Regions from separate parts of the Dyella caseinilytica genome, predicted to be linked through region 3. Evidence: predicted binding sites of a transcription regulator. Region 3 holds the regulator's gene; each other region holds the start of a gene.

Region 1 (4,213 bases), 1.6 Mb from region 3:
GGCGTCCAGCGTCGAGTCCAATCGCGGCCGTAATGCTCCAGGTCGCCGGCCTCGGTCAGCAGGCGCAGATCGGGCAGACGGCGGGACAATTCGGCGAGGGCATCAGCTGTCATGGCAACTCCGTGGCGAGGCATCCAGCGTGCCAGCGCCTGCGCGACGCGTCCAGTGCTGCGTCGCGGCAAAATCTGGCATAGTGAAGAGCCTGTCTGTGGACTATGCAGAGATCGCAGACACGCTCTTTACATCCAAACCCGGGCTGCCATGAAGACCTCGTATCCCAAGCAAGACATCAAGGTGCTGTTGCTCGAAGGCCTCAGCCGCACAGCGGTGGAAACCTTCCAGCGCGCCGGCTACAGCCAGATCGAGTACCACGCCAAATCGCTGCCGGAGGACGAGTTGAAAGCGCGTATCGCCGACGCGCATATCATCGGTATCCGATCCCGCACGCATCTCACCGATGACGTGCTGGACCATGCCAAGCGCTTGATCGCCGTAGGCTGCTATTGCATCGGCACCAACCAGGTTGATCTGAGCGCCGCGGGGAAGCTTGGTATTCCCGTTTTCAACGCGCCCTACTCCAACACGCGCAGCGTGGCAGAGCTGGTGATTGCCGAGACGATCATGCTGCTGCGTGGCATTCCGCAAAAGAGCGCACTCTGCCACCGTGGCGGCTGGACCAAATCCGCTGCGGGCAGCTTTGAAGTGCGCGACAAGGTGCTCGGCATCGTCGGCTACGGCCATATCGGCACGCAGGTGGGCGTGCTGGCGGAAAGCCTGGGCATGCGCGTGATCTTCCACGACATCGAATCCAAGCTGTCGCTGGGCAATGCACGCGCCGCGGCCAGCCTGGATGATCTGCTTGAACGTTCCGACGTCGTCACGCTGCACGTGCCGGAAACGCCCTCGACCAAGCTGATGATGGGCAAGACTGAGCTGGACAAGATGAAGAAGGGCGCGCTGCTGATCAATGCATCGCGCGGCACGGTGGTCGATATCGACGCGCTCGCGGATGCGCTGCGCAAGGAGCACGTCGGTGGCGCTGCCATCGACGTATTCCCGGTGGAACCGAAGGGCAACGACGATCCCTTTGTCTCACCGTTGATCGGCATGGATAACGTGATCCTCACCCCGCATATCGGCGGTAGCACACTGGAAGCACAGGACAACATCGGCATCGAAGTGGCCAGCAAACTGGTGCGCTATAGCGACAACGGCTCCACGCTGTCTGCCGTGAACTTCCCGGAAGTGACCTTGCCGGAACATCCGCGCAGTCGTCGCCTGTTGCACATTCATCGCAACGTGCCAGGCGTGCTCTCGCGCATCAATGAACTGTTCTCCGCCGGCAACATCAACATCGATGCGCAGTTCCTGCAGACCACAGCGGACGTGGGTTACGTCGTGATCGATGTGTCGGCGGAAGAACAGCAGGCCGCATTGCTGAAAGACAAGCTCGCAGCGATACCGGGAACGTTGCGGACACGCGTACTTTATTGATCACGCCATGCTGTCGTTTCGCAGGTTGGGTAGCGGTGCGCTCACCCAACCTGCGGTGGCCGCGCCACCCCAACGTTTGACACTGGTGAATGCCTCGCTTATTCAAGCTTGACCGCCATATGCCGATAACTACTTAACTCGGCAACGTTTTTTATTGCGGCACAGCTTATGAATTTACGATTTCGCAATCTGCGTATCGCCATCCGACTTGGCCTGCTCGGCGCAGTGATGCTGGCGGCTGCAGTCATTGTGGGGCTTGGCGGCTGGCGCGGCCTCTCCCGTACCCATGATCTCCAGGTGCATTCCGCCGAAACAGCCGGAAAATTCGCCGCGGCGGTGGACATGGCGCGCGTGACGCAGGTCGATTTCAAGAAACAGGTTCAGGAGTGGAAAGATCTGCTCTTGCGCGGCAGTGATGCGGATGCGTTCAAGAAGCATCACGATGGCTTTGTCGCGCAGTCCAGCGCCGTCGACAAGGATCTCGCTTCGCTGAAGCAGCAGATGGCCGAGCTTGGCCTAAAGACTGACGGCGTGAGTGCAGCGGTCGCCACGCATGCAGATCTGGGCACGAAATACCTCGCTGCCATCCAGCACTACGATCCCAATGATCCCCAAAGCGTGCATGTCGTGGATAGTCTGGTCGCGGGCATCGATCGCGCACCCACTGCCGCCATTGATAGTCTGGTGGCAAATATGAAGCAGGGTGCACAAACCGCGTCCACGCAGATTGATCAGCAAAGCCGCGACGCTTTCCGTGATGCCTGTGTGTTTCTGATCGCCGTGGTGCTTTGTGCCATGCTCGCCGGTGCCATGCTGACCTGGCTGCTTGCGTACAGCATCACGGCGCCGATCGGTCGCGCCGTGAAAATGGCTCAGGCCGTGGCAGAAGGGGATCTGTCCACGCAGGTTACCGTTACCAGCCATGACGAAACCGGCAAGCTGCTTGCAGCGCTCGACGCGATGAATGGCCAGCTGCGCCGTGTGGTCAACACCATTCGCGCGGGCAGCACAGAGATTTCCACTTCTACACGACAGATCGCCAGCGGCAACCAGGATCTTTCCGCGCGTACCAGCGAACAAGCAGCGGCGCTGGAAGAAACGTCGTCCTCCATGCAAGAGTTCACCCACAGCGTGAATGCCAATGCCGTGCGTGCGCATGAAGCAAGCCGCCTGGCCGAATCGGCTGCAGGTATCGCCAAGCAAAGCGGCACAGCCATGTCCGAGGCTGTCGGCGCGATGAACCAGGTGCAGGCCGTCGCCAGCCGGATTACCGAAATCACGGAAACGATGGACCGCATCGCCACCCAAACACACATCCTCGCCTTGAACGCCTCAGTGGAAGCGGCACGCGCCGGTGAAGCCGGCAAGGGTTTCCATGTTGTCGCGGGTGAAGTGCAATCGTTGGCGCGCAATTCGCGCACGGCGTCCCGGGAGATTCGTTCGCTGATCGAAGAATCAGTGACGATCATCGCAAGCGGCACGCAGATGATTGCCCACGCGGAATCAATGGTCGGCAAGTTACTCGATAGCGTGGATAACGTCGCCAGTACAGTGAATGCCATTGCTTCGCAGAGCACCGAGCAGGCCTCCGGCATCCAGCAGGTCAATCGCGCGGTGCAGCAGATGGACGAGGTCACGCAGAGCAACGCTGCCCTGGTCGAAGAAGCCGCCGCCGCCGCGGATACGGTGCAGATGCGTGCCCGCTCACTCGTGGAGAGCGTGGCATTCTTCAAGCTGGGCGATGGCCTCAAGGAAGCCGCCAAGATCGAGTTCAAGAAAACGACCCACGCCAGCGTCTACCAGCCCGCTGCCCCGCAACAACTCGTAGCCGCCTGAGCTTCGCGCAAACCTCGCCTTTAATGGCGAGGCTGCGCAACCATAAGGCATGCGTGTGGCTTACTTGCCTCGTTTTGCCGCGACCTTTCGCTTTGGCGCTGTCTTGGCGGCCTTGGCCGGCTTTGCCTTCGCTGATGATGTCTTTTTCACGGCGGGTTTACTCCGCTTGTTCTCGACACCATTGCTGTGTAATTCGTGGCGATGTTGCACACGCAGTTCTTCGCGAAATGCATCCGCGTAACTCTTGAGCTCGGTTTTCTGCTTGGCGCTCATTCCTGTTCCACGCTCCATGTGTGCTTCCATCTGCCGCAGCAAGTCGTAATCGTGGTAATCGCGATACGGCTTAAGGTCCAGATCGACCGGCACCTTGCTTAGACGCTCGTCGCCAATGCTCTTGACGTATTTCTGCATGAAGCGGTCATAAGCCTTCCAAGTGACGCCGTGTGCATGCACCGCCGCTTCTTCAGCACGCGTGGCGATCTGGTGCGCATGCAGGTAATGCAGATCCAACTGGTCGATCAAGGTCTTTTCGACTTCCTCGTGCAGGATGAGGAAGCGATCCACTTCGACGGTGCGCCCGCGGAAGGTGAAGGATTCGGGTAAGTGGCGGTCGATATAGATCGTCTTGCCGTCCTGGCTGTAGCCGGCCAGGTAAGGAATATCGTGTTTGCGGTCGAGCTTTTTGACCCGGCGCAGGATGGCATCCAACGCGCGATCCAGCATCAGCGACGAGATGTACCAGTCGGGGGTGTTCAGCTTTACGTGTGGAGCATTCGGATGACAGGTATTGGACGGCATCGGCGATATCTCCTGACTATGCAGTGGGTTCACTGCCTCGGAGACTAGCGCGTCATCGTCACGGACACATGTCCGCTCCTGAAAA
Region 2 (4,213 bases), 1.6 Mb from region 3:
GGCGTGCGCTTCCTGATGGCGGTCGACCAGAACGATGTGATCGACAAGCAGGAAATCCGCTACACCCAGGACATCACCTCGCTGCTCAAGGACAAGAAGATTCCGTTTGTCTCCGTTGCGCGTGATCCCACTCGCGGTCAGGGCGTAAACGTGGTGCTGGGTTCCGCCGCCGATCGCTCCGCGGCCAGCGATGCGATTGCCACCGAATACACCGATCTGAATGTCACGGATGGTGCCAGCACCGGCAACCGCTTCGTGCTCAACGCGGTGATCAAGCCAATCAAGCTGCGTGACCTCGCCACCAGCGCGATTCGCCAGAACCTCGCCACCTTGAGCAACCGTATCAACGCGCTGGGCGTGTCCGAGCCGGTGATCCAGGCACAGGGCGAAGATCACATCTCGGTCGAACTGGCCGGCGTGCAGGATCCGGCCGAGGCCAAGAAGGTCATCGGCGCCACCGCAACGCTGGAATACGTGGCAGGCCTTGGCGATGCACGCGATCCCGCCGTGCAGGATGCCGTGAAGACCGGCAACGTCCCGCCGGATGCTCACTTGTATTACGGCCGTCACGGCGAGCCCTACCTGGTCAGCAAGAACATCATCGCTACTGGTGACGAACTGGTCGATGCATCGTCCGGCAACGACTCGCAAACCGGCTCACCCAGCGTGAACGTGACGCTGAATTCGGCGGGCGCGGCCAAGATGCTCGATTTCACACGCGACAACGTCGGCAAGCCGATGGCCGTGGTGTATGTGGAGCGCACCACCGACACCCAGGTCGTCGATGGCAAGGAAGTGCGTACGCCTAAGACGACCTACCAGGTCATCAACTACGCCACCATCAACGGTGTGTTCGGCAATAAATTCCAGACCACCGGCTTGGGCAGTACCAAGGAAGCATCGGAACTGGCTCTGTTGCTCAAGGGCGGTTCGCTCGCCGCTTCCATGGACATCGTGCAGGAAGGCGTGATTGGTCCCAGCCTTGGCCAGGACAACATCGAAAAGGGCTTGAAGGCGGTGCTGCTGGGCCTTGGCCTGGTGCTGCTGGCCGCTGCGATCTACTACAAGCTGTTCGGCTTGGTGGCGGATGTGGCGCTGTTCTTCAATCTGGTGATTCTGGTGGCGGTGATGTCGGCCATTGGCGTGACCCTGACCATGCCAGGCATCGCTGGTATCGTGCTGACCCTGGGTATGGCGATCGACGCCAACGTGCTGATCTGCGAACGCGTGCGCGAAGAATTGCGTAACGGTTCAACGCCGCTGGCCGCGATCCGCGCCGGTTATGAGAAAGCCTGGGCGACGATTCTCGACGCCAACGTCACTCACCTTATCGCCGCGCTCGCTCTGACCACGATGGGATCCGGTCCGATCAAGGGCTTCGGCGTCACGCTGTTGATCGGTATCCTGACTTCGATGTTCACCTCGGTCACGGTGACTCACGCGATCACCGCGCTCATCCATCACGGGCGCAAGCTCAAGACGCTGTCGGTGTAATCGGGGAACGACATGGAAATTTTCAGCCACAACAGCAATGTTCACTTCCTCGGCTTGCGCAAGGTCAGCATCGGCATCGCCGTCCTGCTGATGGTTGCCTCGATCGCGCTGCTCGCCACGCGCGGTCTGAACTATGGCCTGGATTTCACCGGCGGTGTCAGCATCGAGGCCACCTACGACAATCCGGTCTCGGTTGAAGACGTCCGCAGCGCGTTGGACAAGGGCGGCATCGAGAATGCGACCGTGCAGAGCGTCGGCGGCACCCGTCAGGTGTCGATCCGCTTTCAGCCAAAAGATGACGCGCACTTTGTGCTGCAGGAAGGCAAATCGCCGAACCTCGACCTGATTGCGAACGACGTCGCCAAGGCGCTGCAGGCCGGCCGTCCGGACGCTAAGATCGCCGGCAAGGACTATGTCGGCCCGCAGGTCGGCGAACAGCTGCGCAGCGATGGTGTCACCGCGGCGATCTTCGTGATCATCGGTATCGGCATCTATCTGTGGATTCGCTTCGAACGCCGCTTCGCGATTGCCGCGCTGGCGACCGAAGTGCATGACGTGCTAGTCACGCTGGGCGTGATCTCGCTGGTGCAGCGCGAGTTCGATATGACGGTACTGGCCTCCGTGCTGGCGGTGATCGGTTACTCGATCAACGACAAGGTGGTGGTGTTCGATCGTATCCGTGAACTGTTCCGCTCCTCGCGCAAGGCCGATCCGGAAGAGATCCTCAACCGTTCGATCAACAGCACGCTGTCGCGAACCATCATCACCTCGTTGTTCACCAGCATCGCGATGGCCGCGCTGTATTTCTTCGGCGGTCCTACGGTGCATGGTTTTGCGATCACCATGTTGATCGGCATCCTGGTGGGTACGCTTTCCTCCATCTTTGTGGCCAGCCCGATCCTGCTGTGGCTGGGTGTGTCGAAGAAGGATCTGATGCCGGTGACCAAGGAGAATCCGGAACTGGCGCGCCGTCCGTAATTCGTCTTCACATATGTGTAGGTAAAACGGCCCGGATCTCCGGGCCGTTTTCGTTGGTGATGTGACGCAGGACGTCACTTCGCAAATAGAAATCCGAACGCGTCAGCTGTTCCAGCGCGTTATCACTTTTCAGTCTCAACTTCAGCGTGCTCCGGTCGATAAGCCTGTCTAGGACATCGTGTCCTGGCCTGGAGTCTCCATGCTTGTCGTGATCGGTTCCCTTGTGGTGCTTGGCTGCGTTTTTGGCGGCTATCTGCTGGCGCACGGCCATATGCTTGCGCTGTGGCAGCCCTGTGAGCTGATGATCATCGGTGGCGGTTCGGTGGGCGCGTTCCTGTCGGCTAATCCGGCCAAGATCGTGAAGGAAGCGTTTCGCAATATCGTCGCGTTGTTCAAAGGTCCCAAATACCGCAAGCAGGATTACGTGGACCTGCTCGCTTTGCTCTACGACATTTTCGGTGTGATGCGTAAACAGGGTTTGCTCGGACTGGAATCGCATATCGAGGATCCACAAGCCAGCCCGGTGTTCAGCGCCTATCCGCGGTTGGTGAAAGAGCACAACCTGATCGAATTCATCACTGACTGCTTGCGCCTGATGGTCGGCGGCAACATGAATCCGCATGAGTTGGAGCAGTTGCTGGAAGTGGAACTGGAAACACATCAGCAAGAAGCAGAGGCGCCTGCGCTGGCAGTGTTGAAGATGGCCGATGCACTGCCTGGATTCGGGATTGTTGCAGCCGTGCTTGGTATCGTTACCACCATGTCGCAACTAGGTGGCGACACCTCGCAGATCGGCGAACACATTGCTGGCGCGCTGGTCGGCACTTTTCTTGGCATCTTGCTTTGCTATGGCTTCGTCGGGCCGCTCGGTGCGGCGATGGAAAGCCGCGTGAGCGAAGATGGCAGGGCGTTCGAATGCGTAAAAGTGGCCTTGCTGGCGTGTTTGCGCGGCTATAACCCCAAGGTGGCGGTCGAGTTTGCACGCAAGACACTGTCGCCACAGACCCGTCCCAGCTTTCAGGATTTCGAAGAACACCTCAAAGGCGCGCGGGCTGGAGCTGCGGCGTGAGCGAATACGACGGCGATTCGCTGGTAGTCGTCGTACGCCGTGCACGTCGCCGCAAGCATGGCCACCATGGCGGTGCGTGGAAGGTGGCTTACGCCGACTTCGTGACAGCGATGATGGCGTTTTTTTTGGTGATGTGGCTGATTGGCGTCGGCACGAAACAGCAGCGTGCCGCTATCGCCGAATATTTCAAGAATCCCAGCATGGTGGCGGGCAATGCGACCATGGCACCGCCCGGCAAGGTCGGGCCAGGCGGCGCCAGCGACAGTGCTATCAAACTGGGTGGGGCCATGGATATGCCGCATGGTCCGGGCAAGGATCGACGTGCGTCGCGGACCGCCGCACCAGATGTGGAAAAGCTGGCGCAGGAACAGGAGAAGGCGCGCCTGGAAAATCTTATGCAGCAATTGCACGCGGCCATTGAAAAAAGCCAGGCACTCGAGCCGTTCAAGGATCAATTGCTGCTGGATATCACGCCAGAAGGTTTGCGCATCCAGATCGTCGACAAGCAGAACCGGCCAATGTTCGACACCGGTAGCGCCACACTCAAGCCTTACACGGTGGCGATTCTTCGCGAGCTGGCAAGTTTCATCGGCCAGGCGCCGAACAAGATCAGCCTGTCGGGCCACACCGACGACGCACCCTATAGCAGCAATCACAACTACAGCAATTGGG
Region 3 (4,213 bases):
CGAGCCTGGGCGGTTTGCTCTCGGTACTGATCCGCCATCGTCTGCCCCTGGATTGCACCACCGACGGCCAGCGCGTGCCGGAGGACATCAGCGCCGCCGATGCGCGCGTGCTGGTCTGTCGTGCAGCGCAGACACAGAAGCGGCTTGGGCCGAGTGTTGAGGACATGGACATGGCCGAACGTTTCGGCATGGCGGTGGCGGGGCTATGAAAACGTCATTCGTCGGCAGCTTTCATGGTTTCACGACTTTTATCCCTCTCCCTGCACGTCCCACGGGGACGACCTTCGGGTCGCAGGAGAGGAGCGAAAGCGCACAGGCAGTAGCACATGAGTGAGGCATTGCACGTGAATCAAGCAGCAGGCCTGCAAAATCTGTTTTCCTCCGTCCCGGTGCAACGGGACGAGCTGCCGGCGTTCCATCAGGCTGCCAACCTGCAGCCGTTGGTCCGGCGGGAACGCATCACGCGCACCATCGCGGTGGCGGGCGGCAAGGGCGGTGTCGGTAAGACCACCGTTGCGGTGAACCTCGCCATGGTGATGGCGATGGCCGGCCGCGATGTGATGCTGCTGGATGCCGACATGGGCGTGGCCAATATCGACGTGCAGCTGGGTCTGAATCCGTCGCGTCATCTTGCGCATCTGCTGGAAGGCAAATGCTCGCTGCATGACCTGATCATTCCAGCCCAGCACGGCCTGAAGGTGGTTCCGGGTGGTTCGGGCGTGCGCCGGCTGGCAAAGATGGGCAACAGCGAACATGCCGCGGTCATCCGCGCCTTCGACGACCTGATCCAGCCGCCGGAATTCCTGATCGTGGATACCGCTGCGGGTGTCGCCGACAACGTGGCGATGTTTGCTGCCGCCGCGGATGACGTACTGATCGTGGTGTGCGACGAGCTGGCCTCGCTGACCGATGCCTACGCATTGATCAAGATCCTGGCGCACGACTTCGGCGTTCGACGTTTCCACATCGTCGCCAACATGGTTCGCCAGGCGAGCGACGCGAAAAAGCTGTACGAGAAGCTGGCCCGGGTATGCGGCCGTTTCCTGGACGTGGCGCTCGATTACATGGGCATGATTCCGCATGACGAATGGCTGCGCCAAGCCATCCGCCGCCAGGGTGCGGTGGTCGATCTGTGGCCATCCAGCCGCGCCGCGGCCGGATTCAAGCAATTGGCAGGTGCGGTCGATACATGGGGTGAACCCGCGTACCCCGACCTCGGACGTATTGCCTTTTTCAGCGGTCAAAACGTACCGGCTGCGGGGTGGTGAGATGAATGTGGCCTCCGAATATCTGCAACTGCAACGCGAAGACGCAGACCAGCTGGTGCGCAGGCATGCGCCGCTCGTGCGGCGTATTGCCTATCACCTGATGGGGCGGTTGCCACCGAGCGTTGACGTAGGAGATTTGGTACAGGCAGGCATGATCGGCTTGCTGGAGGCAGCGCGAAACTTTACGACCGACCGCGCCGCCAGCTTCGAAACGTATGCGGGCATCCGCATCCGTGGCGCGATGCTGGACGAACTGCGCCGCACCGACTGGACCCCCCGATCGGTGCATCGCAAGGTCCGCGAGGTCGCCGAAGTGGTGCGGCAGATCGAAAACGAAACCGGCGCCGACGCGGAAAGCGCCGAGGTGATGAAGCGACTCGGCATCAGCGCCGAGGAGTATCACCAGGTGCTGGCCGACGCGACCAGCGCGCGCCTGCTCAGCCTGACCGCGCCGGACGACGGCGACGGCGGCGAGGGCAGTGCGCTGGACGTCGCCGACAACGACAACCTCGGTCCGCAGGACAGCATCGAGCAGGGTGGTCTGCGTGAAGCCCTTGCCGAAGCGATCAGCACGCTGCCCAAGCGCGAACAACTGGTGATGTCCCTGTATTACGAGCAGGAATTGAACCTGAAGGAAATCGGCCTGGTGCTAGGCGTGACTGAATCACGCGTCTGCCAGATCCACGGCCAGGCATTGGTGAGGCTGCGCGCACGCATGGGTGAGTGGCGCGGTTAGCGACAACGGAGAAGCGCGATGCTGCAAGTCCCTCTCCCCGGAGGGGAGAGGAAGCAGAGCACTCCCCCACTGTTTCTGCGTTTCGGAGAAAAGCGTTTGGACAAGAACATGAAAATCCTGGTGGTAGACGATTTCTCCACCATGCGGCGCATCGTCCGCAACCTGCTCGTCGAACTGGGCTTCAGCAATCCGCTGATCCAGGAAGCCGATGACGGCAATGCCGCGCTGACGATGCTGAAGGCCACGTCCTTCGACATGGTCGTCACCGACTGGAACATGCCCAACATGACCGGCATCGAACTGCTGCAGGCCATTCGCGCTGAGCCGAAGTTGAAGAGCTTGCCGGTGCTGATGGTGACCGCCGAAAACAATCGCGAACAAATCATCGCCGCTGCCCAGGCCGGCGTGAATGGTTACATCGTCAAGCCTTTCACAGCAGTCACGCTGAAGGAAAAGCTGGACAAGATCTTTGAGCGCCTGGCTGCCAGTGGAGCTTCTGCATGACCGCGACCATGACCGCCGTAAACGAGGGCCTGCCGCCCGAAGTCCGCGACCTGCTCACCAGCGCCGATGGCGTCGCCTTCGAGCAGGCGCTCGATGCGATGGTGCGCCAGCGCGAACAGCACCTGTTCCGTGCGCTCGGTGTGCTTGCCCGCGACCTGCATGGCGCGGTATGTCGCCTCGGCAGCGATCTGGCCAACGAAGGTGTGCCTGAGAGCATGACCGACGCGCGCAACTATCTGGCCGAAGTGTTGGACATGAGTTCCAAGGCCGCACACCGCAGCCTGGATTTCGTCGACCGCATGCGTCCGGAAGCCGAAGCGCTCTCCGCCAACGCCGCGGCAGTGCTGGACTTCAATCGCAGCGAAACCGATCCCTCCGCCGTGCTCGCGCGTCAGGCGCAGGTATTCGCCGGCGCGTGTGCCGAAGGTCTCAACGACATGGTGCTGGTGCAGTCCTGGCAGGACTTGGCCGGCCAGCGCGTGAAGAAAGTGGTGAGCTTTATCGAAAGCGTTGAATCGTCGCTGTTGGAACTGGTGCGCCTCACGGGTGCGCTCGCCGGTCGCGAAGCGCCGGTGGAAGTGGCGAAGGTATCGAGTCAGGACGAAGTGGATCGCCTGTTGAGTGAATTCGGGTTCTGAAGATGCGAATCGCCGGACGCTCGTTTCCCCTCGCCGTCATTCCCGCGAAAGCGGGAATCCATCTTGCTCTTCGGCAAGAAGCGAGAATGGATTCCCGCTTTCGCGGGAATGACGGTGAGGCAAGTACGAGTATTGCCGGGAAGTGTTGCGGCTTGGTCAAGGGCAAACATTGATGGATGCAAACCTCGACAGCGAGCTGCGTGACGATTTCCTGGTCGAGGCCGGGGAGTTGGTGCAACGGCTGGGCGAACAGCTGATCGAGCTGGAAGCCTCGCCGCACGATCGCGAATTGCTCAATGCCGTGTTCCGCGTCTTTCACACCGTGAAGGGCGGCGCGGGCTTCCTCGGCATCGAGCCGATGGTGCAGCTGTGCCATAACGCTGAAGAACTGCTCAACGATGCCCGCAACGGCAAGCTGGTGCTGAACTCGGTGCACATGGATGCGCTGCTGGAAGCGCTGGATCTGCTCAACGCGATGATGGTGGCCTTGTCGCAAGGCGAGCCGATGGCGTCGCCGCCGCAGGCATTGTTGGAACGTCTCAAGCCAGCAGTCGAAGCGGCTCCTGCCACCGCACCGGCCAAGCCGGCGCGCTCGGCTGATCCGATCGAGGCTGAATTCGAAGCGCTGCTCGACACGCTGTACGGGCAGGGTGGCGTACCCGGGGCACCCAAGCACGAATCGAAAGACATCAGCGAGGACGAATTCGAAAACCTGCTCGATGCCCTCCACGGCAAAGGCAGTGCGCCCGGTGCTATCCAGCCTTCGCAGCCTGAAAAGAATGACATCAGCGACGACGAGTTTGAAGCCTTGCTGGATAACCTGCATGGCAAGGGCTCGGCGCCCGGTCAGGTTGTAGCAACGCCGTCTGCGCCGGCTCCCGCGCCGGCACCTGTTGAAGCCAGGCAGGCGCCTGCCGCCGCCAAGTCTGCGCAAGCCGAAAGCACGGTACGCGTCGACACCGCGCGGTTGGATACGCTGGTCAGCCGTGCCGGCGAACTGGTGCTGTTGCGTAACCGCCTGCTAAGCCTCGCCTCGCGTAGCGAGAATGAAACGCTGGCGACCATGG

What was found. Region 3 encodes FliA, which starts transcription of late flagellar genes. Its sites were predicted from a motif close to TAAAGTTTNNCNNNCNNNGGCCGATAA; they were not measured.
Region 1: ISN74_RS04100 (methyl-accepting chemotaxis protein) is a predicted target of FliA. The motif match lies at 1,597-1,623, and genes of this name have one in related genera.
Region 2: motA (flagellar motor stator protein MotA) is a predicted target of FliA. The motif match lies at 2,608-2,634, and genes of this name have one in related genera.

Annotation. Positions count from the first base shown of each region.
Region 1 covers NZ_CP064030.1:1,008,692-1,012,904, reverse strand. Annotated here, with positions in the region: gene ISN74_RS04110 (FAD-binding oxidoreductase) at 1-113, opposite strand, end outside; gene serA (phosphoglycerate dehydrogenase) at 262-1,494, shown strand; gene ISN74_RS04100 (methyl-accepting chemotaxis protein) at 1,663-3,330, shown strand; gene ISN74_RS04095 (hypothetical protein) at 3,391-4,128, opposite strand.
Region 2 covers NZ_CP064030.1:1,025,407-1,029,619, forward strand. Annotated here, with positions in the region: gene secD (protein translocase subunit SecD) at 1-1,494, shown strand, start outside; gene secF (protein translocase subunit SecF) at 1,507-2,472, shown strand; gene motA (flagellar motor stator protein MotA) at 2,672-3,541, shown strand; gene motB (flagellar motor protein MotB) at 3,538-4,213, shown strand, end outside.
Region 3 covers NZ_CP064030.1:4,211,503-4,215,715, reverse strand. Annotated here, with positions in the region: gene flhF (flagellar biosynthesis GTPase FlhF) at 1-209, shown strand, start outside; gene ISN74_RS18540 (MinD/ParA family ATP-binding protein) at 327-1,268, shown strand; gene ISN74_RS18535 (RNA polymerase sigma factor FliA) at 1,270-2,004, shown strand; gene cheY (chemotaxis response regulator CheY) at 2,101-2,508, shown strand; gene ISN74_RS18525 (protein phosphatase CheZ) at 2,505-3,146, shown strand; gene ISN74_RS18520 (chemotaxis protein CheA) at 3,319-4,213, shown strand, end outside.